One region of the Dactylosporangium sp. McL0621 genome, then DNA from elsewhere that is predicted to be linked to it. Evidence: riboswitches for the same ligand, from Rfam matches in the RefSeq annotation. Region 1 holds a riboswitch; each other region holds the start of a gene.
What was found. Region 1 has a riboswitch for cyclic di-AMP ahead of ACPPVO_RS59150 (coiled-coil domain-containing protein). Riboswitches for the same ligand answer to the same signal wherever they lie in the genome.
Positions count from the first base shown of each region.

Region 2: it holds a riboswitch for cyclic di-AMP, as region 1 does, so the genes downstream of both, ACPPVO_RS00420 (NlpC/P60 family protein) here and ACPPVO_RS59150 (coiled-coil domain-containing protein) in region 1, are expected to answer to the same signal.
Region 3: it holds a riboswitch for cyclic di-AMP, as region 1 does, so the genes downstream of both, ACPPVO_RS44680 (C39 family peptidase) here and ACPPVO_RS59150 (coiled-coil domain-containing protein) in region 1, are expected to answer to the same signal.
Region 4: it holds a riboswitch for cyclic di-AMP, as region 1 does, so the genes downstream of both, ACPPVO_RS45715 (NlpC/P60 family protein) here and ACPPVO_RS59150 (coiled-coil domain-containing protein) in region 1, are expected to answer to the same signal.

Region 1 is NZ_CP188259.1:12,451,527-12,455,699, forward strand. It holds gene ACPPVO_RS59140 (App1 family protein) at 1-1,009, shown strand, start outside; gene ACPPVO_RS59145 (hypothetical protein) at 1,022-1,522, opposite strand; gene ACPPVO_RS59150 (coiled-coil domain-containing protein) at 1,595-2,617, opposite strand; cyclic di-AMP (ydaO/yuaA leader) riboswitch at 2,627-2,773, opposite strand; gene ACPPVO_RS59155 (glycoside hydrolase family 19 protein) at 3,021-4,130, shown strand.
Region 2 is NZ_CP188259.1:89,729-93,901, forward strand. It holds gene ACPPVO_RS00410 (MarR family winged helix-turn-helix transcriptional regulator) at 1-211, shown strand, start outside; gene dcd (dCTP deaminase) at 192-770, shown strand; gene ACPPVO_RS00420 (NlpC/P60 family protein) at 814-1,812, opposite strand; cyclic di-AMP (ydaO/yuaA leader) riboswitch at 1,824-1,958, opposite strand; gene ACPPVO_RS00425 (LamG-like jellyroll fold domain-containing protein) at 2,067-2,930, opposite strand; gene ACPPVO_RS00430 (class I SAM-dependent DNA methyltransferase) at 3,020-3,652, shown strand; gene ACPPVO_RS00435 (beta-propeller fold lactonase family protein) at 3,661-4,173, opposite strand, start outside.
Region 3 is NZ_CP188259.1:9,393,249-9,397,421, forward strand. It holds gene ACPPVO_RS44675 (CASTOR/POLLUX-related putative ion channel) at 1-1,272, shown strand, start outside; gene ACPPVO_RS44680 (C39 family peptidase) at 1,414-2,142, opposite strand; cyclic di-AMP (ydaO/yuaA leader) riboswitch at 2,146-2,293, opposite strand; gene ACPPVO_RS44685 (cytochrome P450) at 2,633-3,991, shown strand; gene ACPPVO_RS44690 (hypothetical protein) at 4,149-4,173, shown strand, end outside.
Region 4 is NZ_CP188259.1:9,644,430-9,648,602, reverse strand. It holds gene ACPPVO_RS45735 (alpha/beta fold hydrolase) at 1-307, opposite strand, end outside; gene ACPPVO_RS45730 (DUF1269 domain-containing protein) at 463-969, shown strand; gene ACPPVO_RS45725 (MFS transporter) at 1,031-1,897, shown strand; gene ACPPVO_RS45720 (hypothetical protein) at 1,879-2,130, shown strand; cyclic di-AMP (ydaO/yuaA leader) riboswitch at 2,248-2,405, shown strand; gene ACPPVO_RS45715 (NlpC/P60 family protein) at 2,413-3,411, shown strand; gene ACPPVO_RS45710 (pentapeptide repeat-containing protein) at 3,490-4,086, opposite strand; gene ACPPVO_RS45705 (patatin-like phospholipase family protein) at 4,148-4,173, shown strand, end outside.

The DNA.
Region 1 (4,173 bases):
CATCGAGGACGCCTTCCACGCCGTGCTGGAGCGGCGGCTGCGCCGGCGGGGCTGGAGCGTCGCGGTCACCGCCTACACCGGCTACGGCTCCGCCGCGACCGAGACCAGGCCCGGCTGGGTCCGGGTGCTCGGCCGGGTGCTGCTGGCCCGCATCGACCCGAAGCCCGGCAAGCGCCTCAAGAAGCTGCGCGGCTGGCGCTCGTTCACCGCGGTGTCGGTCAGCAACGCGCTCGTGCGGATCCAGGCCGGCGGGCAGACCTGCGAGGTGCGCTGCGACCGCGGCGGGTTCGTGGACTTCGTGGTCGAGGCCGACCTGGCCCCCGGCTGGGCCACGGTGACGCTGCAGTGCGAGGACAGCGACCCCGTCGAGGCGCCGGTCCGGATCATCGACCCGGCCGCCACCCGCCTCGGCATCGTCTCCGACGTGGACGACACGGTAATGGTCACGACGCTGCCGCGGCCGCTGCTGGCGGCGTGGAACACCTTCGTGCTGGATGAGCACGCCCGGGCATCGGTACCAGGGATGGCGGTGCTGTACGAGCGGCTGGTCAACGCCAACCCGGGCGCGCCCGTCTTCTACCTGTCCACCGGCGCCTGGAACGTGGCGGCGACCCTCACGCGGTTCCTGTCGCGGCACCTGTACCCGGCCGGCCCGCTGCTGCTCACCGACTGGGGGCCACAGGCGGACCGGTTCTTCCGCAGCGGCCAGGCGCACAAGCGGGCCTCGCTGTCCCGGCTCGCCCAGGAGTTCCCGGACATCCGCTGGCTGCTCGTCGGCGACGACGGCCAGCACGACCCGGAGATCTACGCCGAGTTCGCCGCGGAGCACCCGGACAGCATCGCGGCGGTCGCGATCCGGCACCTCTCGCCCACGCAGGCGGTGCTGGCCGGCGCGGTCCCGGGCGTGGCCGGCAACCCGCGGCGGTTCCCGCCCGACGACTGGCGCTGGCTCGGCGCCCCGGACGGTGCCGGCCTGTGGCGCCTGCTGCGCGACACGGAACTCCTGTAGCTCCTCCAGGGGCTAGCCCTTGCGGCTCGCGCTCGAGCTCATCGGGGCGCCGACCTTCTCGATCAGCTCGTGCAGGACCTGCTCGGACCGGTCGTGCGGGACCTGGCAGGTGCCGGCGGCGAGGTGGCCGCCGCCGCCGTACTGCAGCATGACCGAGCCGATGTCCGTCGGCGAGCTGCGGTCGAGGATCGACCTGCCGACCGCGAACACCGTGTTGAGCTTCTGCTTTCCCCAGATCACCCGGGCCGCCGACGGGGCCTCCGCGTCGATGACGTGGTTGCTCGCCAGCCCGCCGGTGCGCAGCGTCTCCGAGTGGTGGTGGTCGAAGACCAGGTGGGCGCCGGGGGCGTACGGCAGGTTGGTGAGGATGTCCGTCGGGCCCACGTCGACCGCACCGTCCTGCACGTCCTTGGGGTGCACGAACGTGATGTCGCCGATGAGGTCCAGGTGGCGCAGCAGGACCGCGCAGACCAGTCGGTCGAAGTCGCTGCGGGTCACGAGACGGTACTTCACTGCAATCCCCTTGCCACGGAAAACGGCCGGTCGACGGTTGCCCCATCGGCCGGCCGCTCGCGTCTTTGAGGATTACAGGATCGAGAGGTGCACGTGGTTCGTGTGGTCGCTGGAGGGATCGCCGGCGACGCCGCTGTAATGGTGCCAGCCGACGGCGGGCGTCCAGATCTCCTTGAACCAGATCACGTACATCACGCCGAGCGCATTCGCGTTCTTGACGAAGTACGCGGCCAGCGTGCTGCCGTAGACGAAGTCGTCACCGGAGGCCACGCCGCCGAATCCCGATTTCGTCTGTACCGAGAAGTCGCAGGCCCGGCCCTTGGGGTGCTCGTACGGCCCGCTCGGGCGGAAGCACGCCACGAACCGCTTGAAGTTGTCCTTCTGCGCCTCCTGCATCGCGTGCAGCATGCGCGGGGTGATGCAGCCCGTCGTCGTGGGGTCCTTGACGCTGCACGACTCCTTCGGCAGCGCGCCGGTGGACGTGCGGGGCACCGGGTCGGCGGTCGGCAGGTTGGCGGTGACGAAGCCCTTGCTCGGGCCGCCGGCCAGCTTCAGGGCGTTCTCCGCGTCCTTCTTCTTCTGCTCCATCGTCTGGACCTGCTGCTGCTGCGCGGCGACCTCGTCCTCGAGCGCCTTCTTCTGCGCGGCCTGGCTGTCCTTGAGCTGCTTGAGCTGGTGCAGCAGGTTGTCGTTGTGGTGGGCGATCTGGTTGATGGTGCCGGCCCGTTCGGCGAAGCCGTCCGGACTGCCGGAGTCCATCAGCGCGGCGAACGTGGTGAGCGGGCCGGTGCGGTAGGCCGCGACGGCGATCGAGGCCACCTGGTCCTGCACCGTCGCGAGCTGGGCCTCGGTCGCCTGCAGCTGCGCGGTGAGCTCGCCCTGGCGCTTGACCGAGGCGTCGAACTTCTCTTTCGCCTCGGACCAGGCCCGGGTGCTGTCCTCGAGTACGGAGCCCAGGGTGGGGTTCGCGCTGGAGCCCTCGTCGCCGGTGTCGCCGCCGGGCTCGGCCGCGGCGGGCGTGGCGGCGAGCCCCCCGAGCACGAATGCCGCCAGCAGCGCGACCATCAGGCGCCGGTAGGGATGTCGCAATGACATCTTGTTCGTTGTTCCTTCCGTCGGCCGCCGACCGAGTTAGCTGACGGGTTCGGGACGGAACGACCCCTACCACCCTTCGGGAGAAGGGCGGATTCACCCCAACGTTACGGTGGGTCCCCGGCTCGCCACAGTGCGGCGATTAGGCGGCAGCCTCGCCCGGCACCGGGGGCGGTGCCCTCGTGGACGTGACCGTGGGTCACTGTACCCAGGGCGCCGAATTCGCGCACCGGACGGTTTGTCCTCTTCCAGTTGAAGACACGCCGCAGTGACGTAGATCACCGCCGGGCCGCATGTCTCAAGACAACCGTAAATATTCTTCATAAAAAGATGACGTTCGCTCCTTCACGCCCCTCCGCCTGGTCGGATGGGCAGGTCAGACGACCTGGGTAAGGAGTGATCAACGGTGTCGAGAGTGCGCCTGTGGGCGATGCTGGCCGCGGTGACCGTCGTGGGCGGGGTGGTCGCGGTCTTCAACATGCTCCCCGCGTCGGCCGCGTCCTGCAGCCCCGCCTGGCAGGCCTCGGCGGTCTACACCGGGGGCGCGACGGTCTCCCGCAACGGCCACAACTTCCTCGCCAAGTGGTGGACGCAGAACGAGGCGCCCCCCGGTACGACCGGCGTCTGGCAGGACCAGGGCTCGTGCGGCGGCTCGACCCCGCAGCCCCCGACCCAGACCGGCACCGCGGGCGGCTGCAGCTTCCCGGCGTGGGTGCAGGGCCGCAACTACGCGACCGGGGACATCGTGAAGTTCACGGACGGTAACTTCTACGTCGCCGAACATGACAACCCGGGCTACAGCCCGGTGATCAGCACCTGGTACTGGGACCCGTACGCGTGCACCGGCACTGGTGGTGGAACTGGTGGCGGGACGACTCCTCCCCCCTCGAACGGCTCCTTCGTCGTGAGCGAGGCCCAGTTCAACCAGATGTTCCCGGGCCGGAACTCCTTCTACACGTACTCGGGCCTGGTGGCGGCGCTGTCGGCGTACCCCGGCTTCGCGAAGACCGGCTCGGACGACGTGCGCAAGCAGGAGGCGGCCGCGTTCCTGGCGAACGTGAACCACGAGACGGGCGGCCTGGTGTACGTGGTGGAGCAGAACACCGCGAACTACCCGCACTACTGCGACACGAGCCAGTCCTACGGCTGCCCGGCCGGCCAGTCGGCGTACTACGGCCGCGGCCCGATCCAGCTGTCGTGGAACTTCAACTACAAGGCCGCGGGCGACGCGCTGGGCATCGACCTGCTGCACAACCCGAACCTCGTGCAGACCGATTCGGCCGTGGCCTGGAAGACCGCCCTCTGGTACTGGAACACTCAGAGCGGCCCGGGCACCATGACCCCGCACAACGCCATCGTCAACGGCGCCGGCTTCGGCGAGACGATCCGGAGCATCAACGGCAGCCTGGAGTGCGGGGGCCGCAACCCGGCCCAGGTGCAGAGCCGCGTGTCGGCGTACCAGCGCTTCGTGTCGATCCTGGGCACGGGCGTGGGGGCCGGCTCCCTGTCCTGCTGATTCATTGCTTCCTTCCGAACCTGGCGGCGGCCCTCCCTGGGGT
Region 2 (4,173 bases), 340 kb from region 1:
GCTGCACCTGCACATTCAGCCCAAGGCCCAGGCGCTGGCGCACGAGTTTTTCGCGCCTCTGGGGGTACACATGCGGGAAGCTTTTTCGCACTTCACCACCGAAGAGATCGAGATCTCGGCGGAAGTGCTGCAAAGGGCGCTCACCGCGACCACCAGGGCGGCCGACGAAGCGAACCCCGTAACCTCAGAGGGTGCTGCTATCCGACCGTGACCTCAACAAGGAGCTCGAAGGCGGCCAGCTGCGCCTCGAGCCTTTCGATCCGGCGCTCGTGCAGCCGTCCAGCATCGACGTGCGGCTCGACCGGTGGTTCCGGGTGTTCAACAACCATCTGTACACGCACATCGACCCGGCCATCCAGCAGGACGATCTCACGTCGATGGTCGAGGTGGACGACGGCGAATCCTTCGTGCTGCACCCGGGGGAGTTCGTGCTCGCGTCCACGCTCGAGGTGATCACGCTGGGCGACCAGCTCGCCGGGCGGCTCGAGGGCAAGTCGAGTCTCGGGCGGCTCGGGCTGCTGACGCACTCGACCGCCGGCTTCGTCGACCCCGGGTTCTCCGGGCACGTGACGCTGGAGCTGTCCAACGTGGCCAACCTGCCGATCCGCCTGTGGCCGGGCATGAAGATCGGGCAGCTGTGCATCTTCCGGCTGTCCTCGCCGTCCGAGCACCCCTACGGCTCGGCGGTGTACGGGTCGCGGTACCAGGGCCAGCGCGGACCGACGCCGAGCCGCTCCTGGCAGAACTGGCGGACCTGGCCGACCAAGTGATGAAACACGAAGGGCGGGCCCGCAGGCCCGCCCTTCGTCAAAGTCACGCCACCCGGCCGTACCCGGATATCGGCTCAGAATCGATCTTCTTCATCTGCACGGGCTGGCTCGAGTTCGGTGCGTGCACCATCCAGCCGTTGCCGACGTACAGCCCGACGTGGTGTTTGTCGGAGTAGAAGAAGACGAGGTCACCGGCCTTGAGGTCGGACCGCGCCACGCGCTTGGTGTCCTCGTACTGCCACATCGTGTAGTGCCGCAGGTAGGTGACACCGACCTGCTTCCACGAGTACATCGTCAGGCCCGAGCAGTCGAACGTGTTCGGCCCCTCGGTCGCCCAGACGTACTTCTTGCCGATCTGCTTGCATGCGACCTGGGCGGCCTTGCTGCCCGGCGAGCCGTCGTACTGCTGCGGGCACGCGACCGGCGCGAGCGAGCCGGTGCCGGCCGCGCTGCCGTACGCCTGCATGCGCATGTCCTGCAGGGTCTTGATGTCGGCGTTGACCTGCGTCTCCTGCTTCGCCAGCGCGGCCTCCTGCTCGGCCTGCTGCGCGATGAGCTGGTCGATGGGGCCCTTCTGGGCGTCGTACTGCTGCTTGGCGACGAGAACGTCCTTGATCCGCGACTGCTCGTCCTTGGCCACCATGTTGAGCAACGTCATCTGGTCGACGAACGTGTCCGGCGACCCCGTGGTGAGCATGGCGTCGAGCTTCGAGACCCGCCCGTTCTTGTACTGCAGGACCGCGAACGCGCTCACCTTGTCGAAGGCGGCGTCCACCTGGGCCTTGAGCGGGGCGATCTGGTCCTCGAGCTGCTTCTGCTTGGTCTTGTTGGCGGCGAGCTCGAGCTTGAGCTTGTTGTGCTGCTCGATGACCGGCTCGATCTGGTTCCACTTCTCGTCGATCTGCTTCTCGACCTCGCCCGGCGAGGGGTCCGCGTGCGCGAGGCCCGTGATGCCGAGGGCGAGGGACAGACCGCCAAGGGTGGCGACGAGGAGCCGCAGCAGACGGGAGGGCCGCCTCGACCACCTCAGATGGGTCTCCACCGAGGAGTTACTCCTTCTTCCTGGCCGCCTACCGGGTTAGCTGACGGGTTCGGGCGGGAAGGTCGCCCTACCGCGCAATCGCGCGGATTCACCCCGATGGAACACGTGGGTCCCCGGCTCGAAATTCGACTCGACGGTGCCGCCTGGCGCACCCGGGTGGGGCGCGGACATCCAGCCGACCGGAATTCACGTTAAGGGCGCACCGTTCCCAGGTTCAAGTCGGAGCGCGATTGTTGTCCGATTTGTCCCTAAGGTCAGGCGATTCGAGTGACGAACACATCATCGATTGCGCCCACGAACTGATCGTTGTTCGCGCTGGTTCCCTTGCCGCCAATACACAACGGGTCGTCGTTCGCTATCGACAGTGACGGCGGTACCGCGGTGCGTCCCGCCTCGGCGCCGTCCACGACCACCGTGAGCAGGGAGTTACCGCGCGAACACGCGATCCGGTGCCACCGCCCGTCGGCGATGGACCGCGCCGCGACGGCCACGAAAATTGCGCTCGAACCAGTGCCGACAATCACACAACTGGGCTGTCCGGCCTCGCCGTCGACCTGCAGTTTGAACTGACTGTCACCGACCGAGAACCCTTTCTGGACCACATTGGCGCCTTTGGAAGTCTCATTCGGCTGAACCAGGACGGTGGCCCCGTACGTAATGGATCCGCGGCCCGGATTGAGAAATCCGGCCGGACCGCTCTGCACGATGGCCCGGGCGCAACTCTCCGCACCGTAATGCTCACACCGCGGCGGAAAGCGCACCGCAAGTCCGCCGTCGTGGGCGACGGCGGAGAGCTGCCCGCCGCCCGCGCGCCGCGCCCGCAGGCCGAGCCGCCCCGCCGCGTCGGTGACCGGCTCGCCGAGGCCGCCGTCGAAGGTGTACCGGATGCCGGCCTCGCTCCCGTGGGCCGCCGTCGCGTTCGAGGCCGGCCCCACTCCCGGCGCGCTGCCCATGCCGGGGCCGGGCACGAACGGGCCGGGCCGGGCGGACGTGCCGGGCCGGGTGGAGAGGTCGGCCCGCTCGTCCGACGGGGCCGCCACCCAGCGAACCGCGAGCCCGGCCACCACGACGAGACCGGCGAGCAGAGCACACAACAACAACCGTCGGCGGCGGCGCATAACCGCACATGATGCCGCGAATGCCGTGATCCGCGCAGTCACTCGGACGGCTACGTTTCAAAGGGCCGGTCCGGCTAAGGTTGCCGCTCGTGGCCCCCGAGGATTGGCGCAACGACACGCGAGCGTCCTACGACACCGTCGCGACCAGCTACGCGGACCTGGTCCGGGATGCGCTGACGAACGACGCGTACCTGCGGGCGACCCTCGACCTGTTCGCGGCGCTGCTGCCGCCGGGCGCCCGCGTGGCCGACGTGGGGTGCGGGCCGGGCCATGTCACGGCGTACCTGCACGCGGCCGGCGTGGACGCCTTCGGCATCGACCTGTCCCCGGCGATGGTCGACCTGGCCCGTACGACGCACCCGGCCCTCGCCTTCGAGGTCGGCGACATGACCGGACTCGACCTGCCGGCGGCCTCGCTCGACGGCGTGATCGCCTTCTGGTCCCTGATCCACATCCCGGACGACCTGGTGCCGCAGGTGCTGGCCCACTTCCATCGGGTCCTGCGCCCCGGCGGCCGGCTGCTGCTGGGCTTCCACGTGGGCGACGCGCACCGGCTGAAGACCGAGGGCTACGGCGGCCACCCGATGCGCGTCCACGTCCATCTCCGCCCGCCGGCCAAGGTGACGGCCTGGCTGGAGGAGGCCGGTTTCACGGTCGAGGCCCAGCACCTGCTGGACCTCGCCGCGAAGACCCCGGGCGCCGCTGTCTTCGCCCGTCGGTAGAGCTTTTCCTACAGTCCGGTGAACGCTTCCCAGACCGAGGCCACGGGGCGGTTGGCGATCAGCGGCGACCGGCCGCCGTTCTCCGCCGTCACGTAGAGGTTGTTGGCGTTGGCGCGGATGCTGACGGTGCTGTTCCAGCCGGCCGACAGGTAGAACTTCTCCCACGCGCCGACGGCGGTGCGGTTGGCGATGAGCGGCGCGTTGCCGCCGTTCTCCGCGGTCACGAAGCGCTGGTTGGCGTGCGAGAAGAAGGCGACGTACCCGTCCCCGGCCTCGATCTCGTCGAACGTCTCCCACGGGCCGGGCGCGCCACGGTTGGCGATGAGCGGCGCGTTGCCGCCGTTCTCCGCCGTCACGTAGTTGTAGTTGGCCTGCGCGTCGATCGATATGTTGGTGGTCCTCGTCGCGTAGAACTGCTCCCACGGGCCGATCGCGGCACGGTCGGCGGTGAGCGGGCCGGAGCCGTTGTTGCCGCTGACGTACCGGTTGTTGGACACCGACAGCAGGCTGAACGACCCGTT
Region 3 (4,173 bases), 3.1 Mb from region 1:
AACATCGCCGAGGCGCGGTCCGTCATCATCCTCACCGGCTCGGGGCACGACCGCGACGCGCACCTCGTCAAGATGCTGCTGTCCGTCACGAAGGCCGAGAACCGGTGCACGATCGTCGGCAGCGTCGCCGAGCAGTCGAACATGCCGGCCGCGCGCCTGGCCGGCGGTCCGGCCGCGTACCTCATCGACGCCACCAGCGTCGCCGCCCGCCTGATCGTGCAGACGTGCCTGCAGTCGGGGCTGTCCGTCGTCTACACCGACCTGCTGGACTTCGGCGGCGACGAGATCTACGTGCGGCACGAGCCGAGCCTGGCCGGGCAGCCGTACTCCACCGCGCTGCACTCGTACCGCACCTCGGCGATCTTCGGCGTGCGCCAGGGCAACGGGACCGTGCTGCTGAACCCGCCGGGCGACTACCGCATCGCCGACGGCGACCACCTGCTCGCCATCTCCGCCGACGACGACACCGTCGTGATGGCGCCGCCCGCGCCGATCCACCATGAGCTGATCGTGGCCGGCCCCGATCCCGTGCCGGCGCCGAAGCGGGCCCTCATCCTCGGCTGGAACCAGCGGGCCGTCGGGGTCGTCCAGCAGCTCGACCAGTACCTGACGGCCGGCTCGGAGGTCGTCGTCGTGGCGCGCCACCACGACGTGTCGCTGAGCCTGAAGCGGCTCGCGGCCGAGGTGCGGAACCTGTCGCTGAGCCTCACCGAGGACGACAGCGCCGACCGGGCCGTGCTCGAGTCGCTCGGCATCGACGACTTCGACCACGTCATCGCGCTGTGCTACGACGACGTCGACCGGCAGGTCGCCGACTCGCGGACCCTCGTGACGCTGCTGCACCTGCGCGACATGGAGCAGAAGCTCGACGGGAAGTTCTCGATTGTCAGCGAGATGGGCGACGACCGCAACCGCCAGCTGGCCCAGGTCACCCAGGCCGACGACTTCATCGTCAGCGACAAGCTGCTGAGCCTGATGACGACCCAGGTCTCGGAGAACCCGCACCTCGCCGACGTGTTCGGCCGGCTGTTCGACGCCGGGGGCAGCGAGATCTACCTGAAGCCCGCCGAGCTGTACGTCCGCGCCGGCCACCCGCTCAACTTCCAGACGGTGCTGGAGGCGGCCCGCTTGCGCGGCGAGTCGGCGGTCGGCTACCGGCTGGCCGCGAACGCGCAGGCCGCGCCCGCGTACGGGATCGTGCTCAACCCGGACAAGGCGGCGAGCGTGACGTTCGCCCCGGACGACCGGGTGATCGTCCTGGCCAAGGACTGAACGCCGAGAACCCTGTACACCGTCGGGCCGGTCATCGCCCTGGTCCGGGCGGGAACCAGCAACCTGCCCCGCCGACCTGGCCTGACCGTGAGCGGCGGCAACAATGCTCCCCGGCCCGTTGCCGCCGCCCACGGAGGTGGTTCAGGCCACGTAGCCGCGCGCCGCGGCCCAGTTGGCCAGGGTGTCCGTGGACATCCAGTACGTGCGCGGGCCGAACATGCCCGACGGGTCGGCGATGAGCACGGCGCGGCCGTGGTCGCGGTAGCCGACCAGGGAGATGTAGTGTCCGCCGGGGAACTCGTGGTAGGTGCCGGCCTGGTCGGTGGCGCCGCCCACGATGTTGGCGACCAGGGCCCGGCCGGTGCTCAGCGCACGGACGGCGTCGTACTGCAGCTCGCGCGCCTCGCCGGCCGAGGCGCGCTGGCCGGCGATGAAGCGGGCCTGGTACACCTCCTTGCCCAGAACGCCGTTCATTGCCCTGGTCACGTCGGCGACCGAGTTGGTGCCGTTCACCGTGGTGCCGAGGCGAGCGGCGACGTCGTTCTGCGACAGGTCGGCGCCCACCGACGTCAGCGCGATGCGGGTCGAGGCCGGCCCGCAGTAGTAGAAGTTGGGCTGGAACTGGAAGTCGAAGTTGACCGTGTTCTCGGCCGGCGCGGTGTCCAGCAGGTCGGGGGCCGGCGGCGTGGTCGCCTTCGGCTGTGCGGGCGTCGCGGTGCTCAGCGCCGCGGTCCCGACGGGGTGCGCATCGGCCGGCGCGGCGCCCCCGTTGAGCAGCGCCGCGGTCGCCACGGAGACCACCATCAGCGAGGCGGTCCCGAGCAGTGCGGGGATCGGGCGGCGAAGCAGCGCGGTGAAGCGTTGGTGCATCGAGGCTCCTTCCGATGCCGTCTACCGGGTTAGCTGACGGATTCGGGCGGGAAGCACGCCCTACCACGACCTACGCGAGGAGGCCGACGGATTCACCCCGGGACTGCTTGGGTCCCCGGTTCGCAACAATGCGACTCGACGGGTCCGGGCCGGCGCCATCTGGCGATGGCAAACGACCAGCTCAGACACGTGGACATTACTGGGCGGTACATCCACCGGCCCACCCCGTCCGCCCCACCCCACCCCTCCTACAAATGCAGGCCCTCGCGTGCTCGTCACCTTCCCGCCGGCCCACTACCGCGCTGCGCGCGGGGTCGACGGCGAACACCATGGACAGCCCGACGTCCAGGCCCGCGATCTCCAGCACGGCCGCCGTCGGAGCCCACGGATCGACGGTAGTCGAGGGGCCCGCGGGCGGGACATGGTGGTTGACACGATGGCCGCCCGGAACCAGGCTGGGTGGAACGAGGATGCCATCGCGAGGTGAGCCATGACGGCCCGGCCTACGGAACCCCGCACCGCCGGCCCCCGTCCGCTGGCGCAGCTGCGCCGCGAGGACCGCGGCCTGCCCTGGCTCGGCCAGATCTTCGACTACCAGCGCGACCCGATCCGGCTCTACCGGCGCCACTGGGAGCACTACGGCCCGGTCGCGCCGTCGTACCTGCTCGGCCAGGACACGGTGATGCTGCTCGGCCCCGACGCCTGCGGCGAGGCGCTGCAGAACCGGGACAAGGCGTTCGCCAACGAGCCGGCCTGGTCGCAGCTGGTGGGTCCGTTCTTCCACCGTGGCCTGATGCTCATCGACTTCGACGAGCACCGCGGGCATCGGCGGATCATGCAGGAGGCGTTCACCCGGCCGCGGCTGGTCGGCTACACCCGCCGGCTGCACCCCGCCATCGAGCGTGGCATGGCGAACTGGGAGGCCGGGCGGGAGTTCCGGGCGTACCGCCGCCTCAAGCAACTGACCCTCGACATCGCCGCCGATCTGTTCATGGGCGGGGCCCGCGACACCGGCCCGGCCGAGATGGAGCGGGTCAACCGGGCGTTCATCGCCTGCGTGCAGGCCGCCGCCGGGATCGTCCGGGCCGACGTGCCGTTCACGCGCTGGGGCCGGGCGTACCGCGGCCGGAAGGTGCTCGAGCAGTTCCTGCGGGGGTACCTGCCCGTCAAGCGGGCCGAGGCGACCGACGACATCTTCTCGGTGCTCTGTCACATCGAGACGGAGGACGGCGACCGCTTCTCCGACGACGACGTCGTCAACCACATGATCTTCCTGATGATGGCGGCCCACGACACGTCGACAATCACCATCTCCACGATGCTGCAGTACCTCGGGCAGCACCCCGAGTGGCAGGAGCGCTGCCGGGCCGAGGCGCTGGCCCTCGGACCGGCGCCGGAGATGGCCGAGCTGGAGTCGCTCGTCTCGATCGACCTGGTCATGCGCGAGGCCCTGCGCCTGCGCGCACCGGTGCCGGTCCTGGTCCGCTACACCGTCAAGGACACCGTCGTGCAGGGCGTCCGCATCCCGGCGCGCACACTCTGCATGCTCGGCCTCCAGTTCACCCACCTGATGGACGACTACTGGAGCAACCCGGCGGCGTTCGACCCGGAGCGCTTCGCGCCCGAGCGCCGCGAGGACCGCGCGCACCGCTTCGCGTGGGAGCCCTTCGGCGGCGGCGTGCACAAGTGCATCGGCCTGTACTTCGCCGGCCTGGAGGTCAAGGCGATCATGCACCGGCTGCTGCGCGGATACCACTGGAGCGTCGACCCCGGCTACGTCGCGCCGCTGGACCACCACTCGCTGCCGTTCCCCAAGGACGGGCAGCCCATCGCCCTGTTCCGGAACTAGGCAAACCGCACGCCGGTTCCGAACCGTCGCGGCGCTGCCGGGCGGTTCCGCCTTCACGGAACGGGTGGCCCGAGTCGGGCGCCACGCGAGCCGTTCAACCGAGCCGCGGACCCGGGCGCCGTCGGAGAATCGGTCGTACGCGTCGGCAGGAGGCGTCATGCGAAGACTGGCCACGATGGCGG
Region 4 (4,173 bases), 2.8 Mb from region 1:
CCATCATCGCGGCGACCGAGTGCCCGACGAACACGACCCCGTGCAGGTCGAGCTCGTGGAGGAGCTCCAGCAGATCGTCGGCGTAGCCGCCGAGGGTGGAGTAGCGCTGCGGGTCGAAGGCCTTCAGGTCGGAGCCGCCGGCGCCGACGTGGTCGAAGAGCACGACGCGGTGTTGGCCGGCGAAGCGGGGCGCGACGAACCGCCACATGTTCTGGTCGCAGCCGAAGCCGTGTGCGAACACGATCGCCGGGGCGGCGGCGTTCTCGGGGCCGAGGAGCCTCACGTTGTTACGCAGCACTGCGCTCACGGCCAGTGACGTTACTAGCGCCCGCCGTGCGCGAACAAGGGGTCAGAGGGCTATTGCCCGCGATCGGGGCGGCGGTCATCTCCGCCGGGCGAGGCGGCCGGGCCGCGGCTCGAAGACCGTTGCAGGGCAAGGACGGTCAACTAGGAGGAGGCACCATGAGTGAACTCGTGGCGATCGGCTATCCCGATCTGGCCACCGCGAACTCGGCCCGTGAAAGGATCATCGAGCTGCAGCGCCAGGGGCTGATCACCGTGCGCGACGCCGCGGTGGTCGAGGCCGGCCGTGACGGCAAGGTCAAGCTGCACCAGTCGACGAGCATGGCCGGCGTCGGGGCGGCCGGCGGGGCGCTGTGGGGCGGCCTCATCGGCCTGCTGTTCTTCGCCCCGTTCATCGGCATGGCGGTCGGCGCGGCCGCGGGCGGCGTCGCCGGCAAGTTCACCGACACCGGGGTGGACGACAAGTTCATGAAGGACGTCGGCTCGGCGCTCGAGCCCGGTAACGCGGCCCTGTTCCTGCTCGTCGACCAGATCACCGTCGACAAGGTCGTGGCGGAGATGGAGCCGTACCACCTCGGCGGCCGCCTCCTGCACAGCTCGCTCAGCAGCGAGGCCGAGCAGCGTCTCCGCGACGCGCTCGAGGCGGCCCGCCTGGCGCGGGTCTGACCGTTCGGCGGGCCCCGGACCGGCCGTGTCCGATCCGGGGTTCGCCGATCGTCGTGATGGCGTGACCGTCATCGCCGTGTTCTTCCTCAACGGCCTCACGCTGTCGACGTACATCGTGCGGGCCCCCTCGTTCAAGGCCGGGTACCACCTCACCGACGGCCGCTTCGGCCTCACCGGCCTGCTGTTCGCGCTCGCCGCCATCGCGTGCATGCAGCTCGTCGGCCCCCTCACCGCCCGCGTCGGCGCCCGGGCGATCCTGCGGGTCACCCTCGCCGTCATGCCGGTGCTGCTGGCCGGCCTCGCCGTCGCGCCCGGCCCGTGGTGGTTCACCGCCGGCACGGCGCTGCTCGGCGCGGTCCACGGCACCACCGACGCCGCGATGAACGCGCTCGCGGTCGCCGTCGAGCGCGGGGCGGGCCGGCCCATCCTCAACGGCTGCCACGCCGGCTGGAGCATCAGCGCGGTCGTGGCCTCGCTGTCCACGGCCGTCCTGGCCCACGCGGGCGTGTCGCTGGCCGTGCACGCGGTCACGGCGGGCGCTCTGCTCCTGGCCGCCGGTCTGGTACTCGGGCCACGCCTGCCGGACCCGCCGGGCGCCGCGGCGCCGTCGTCCGCGCGGGCCGCCTGGAGCCGCCCGCTGCTCGTGCTCGGCCTGACCGCGACGGCGCTCATGATCTGCGAGGGCGGCGCGCTCGGCTGGGGCGGCATATTCCTGCACGACGTGCGGCACGCGACGCTCGGCCTCGCCGCGATGGGGATCACCGCGTACACCGGCGGCCAGACCCTCGGGCGGCTCACCGGCGACCGGCTCACCGCCCGCTGGGGGCCGGCCCGCTGTTCCGCCTCGGCGTCGCCGTCGCCGCGACCGGCCTCGCGACCGCGGTGCTGGCCCCGCACCCGGGCGCCGCGGTGGCGGGGTTCGCCCTGACCGGCCTCGGCTCGTCGGTGCTGATCCCGCTCACCTTCAGCGCGGTGGGACGGCTGCCCGGCCCCGAGCCCGCGGTCCTCGTCGCCCGGCTGACCACCTTCATGTACGCCGGCATCCTGCTCGGGCCGGCCCTGATCGGCTGGTCGGCGGAGTTCGTCGGGCTGGCGGCCACGATGACGGCCCTGGTACCGCTGCTGCTCAGCGCCGCCTACGGATCTTTGAGTCTGCGTTAAGTGTTGCTTAGATCGGGGACTGTGCGGTTCCGCCGCCGAGATGTTCTCGTTACGTTTGGTCCAGTCGGCCGGCAGTCGCCGCCCACCCCCTGGGCGGCCCGGGCCGGCGCCGCCGAGTCGTACGAAGGGCCTGGGAGCAGGCGCGACGCACGAGCCGGGGACCCACTTGGGGCTCGCCCCGTGGGGTGAATCCGCGCCCGTCAAGGTCGCGGTAGGGCGCACCTTCCTCCCGCCCGAACCCGTCAGCTAACCCGGTAGGCGGTCCGGAAGAAGGACGCTGCCGTGTTCAACGGACGAACGGCACTGCGCTCGCTGCTCATCGGGGTGGCGGTCGCGGCGATGGTCGCGCCGGCGTGTGCCGCACACGCCGACCCGACCCATGAGGAGCTGCAGGCCCAGATCGACCAGGGCAACCGGGACCTCGAGCTCATCGTCGAGCAGTACAACAAGATCAACGGCGATCTGGAGGCCACCCAGGCCTCGATCAAGCAGCTGGAGACCGACCTCCAGCCGCTGCAGGCGAGCATGGACGCGGCCCGCGCCACCGCCGACCAGATCGCGGTCAACGCCTACAAGACCGGTGGCAACCTCAACACCTGGTCGCTGATGCTCGGCGCCAGCTCCTCGGACGGGTTCTTCGACCGGGTCGGCACGCTGCAGCAGATATCCCGCAACCAGCAGGCGGACCTCGCCAAGTACACGACCGCGAAGTCCGGCGTCGACACCGAGCAGAAGCGCCTCAACGAGACCCTGGCGGCGCAGAGCCGGCAGAAGGCCGACATCGAGGGGCGGCGCAAGCAGATCGAGGGCAACATCGTCAAGCTCGACGAGATGCAGCGCAAGGCCGACGCCGCCGCGGCGGCCGCGGCCGCCAAGGCCAAGACGCCGACGAAGACCACGACGTCGAACCCGAACCCGGGTCCGCCGCCGGCCGTCTCCGGCGCGGCGGGCAAGGCGGTCAACTACGCGTGGGCCCAGCTCGGCAAGAAGTACGTCTTCGGCGCCGCCGGCCCGAACACCTTCGACTGCTCCGGCCTGACCATGATGGCGTGGAAGGCGGCCGGCGTCTCGCTGCCGCACAACGCCGCGCAGCAGTGGGGCAAGGTCCGGCACATCACGCGGAGCCAGCTGGCCCCCGGTGACCTGGTGTTCTACAACGGCCTCGGGCACGTGGGCATCTACATCGGCAACAACCAGATCATCCACGCGCCGAACAGCCGGACCGTGGTGAAGGTGGCCCCCATCGACATCGACTCGCTGTACGGCTACGGCCGCCCCTGACGGGTCGCATGTCACCACCGCCGCGGACCCCCGCTCCACCCCGAGAGGGATGACGAGCGGGGGTTTCCGGCGTGCCGCTCAGGCACCCAGGTGGCCCTCGCAGGTGCCGTCGGTGGACTTGGTGCCGTCGGGGCAGACCGAGTTCACCCACGACGTGCCGCCGAGGCGGGCGCCGCCCAGCCGGGCGCCGCGCAGGTTGGAGGCCTCGAACGTGGCCCCGGTCAGGTCGGCGCCGCGCAGGTCGGCCGCGGCCAGGTCGGTGCGCAGGAACGACACCGCGTGCAGGTCGGCGTCGCGCAGGGTCGCGTTCTGCAGGCCGACGTCGGTCAGTGAGCTGTCGCGCAGTACCGCGCCGCCCAGGTCGGCCCGGGTCAGCTTCACCTGGCTCAGCTGCGCCGAGCGGGCCGTGGCGCGGCTCAGGTCGGCGCCGTAGAGGTCGGCGCTCGTGATGGCCGCGTCCTGCAGCGTGGCCCGGTGCAGGTTGGCGCAGCGCAGCGGGCGGTCCAGGTCGAAGGCGGTGACCGTCCGGCCACTGAGGTCGGCGGCGCTCGGGGTGGTGCAGCGGGGGCCGTGCGCCGGGTCCGGGCCGCCGCCGCCGCCGTACCAGGTCAGGGCGGCCGCGGCGAGCCCGAGGCCGATGATCGACAGCCCGCCGACGGTCCGCGCGGTCGGCATGACTCGATCTTCCGCGCGTCCGGGCGGTGTGCCGGGTGAGCGGATGGGTTACCTTCCGGTAATGACGAAAGCGCTGGTGCTCGGCGG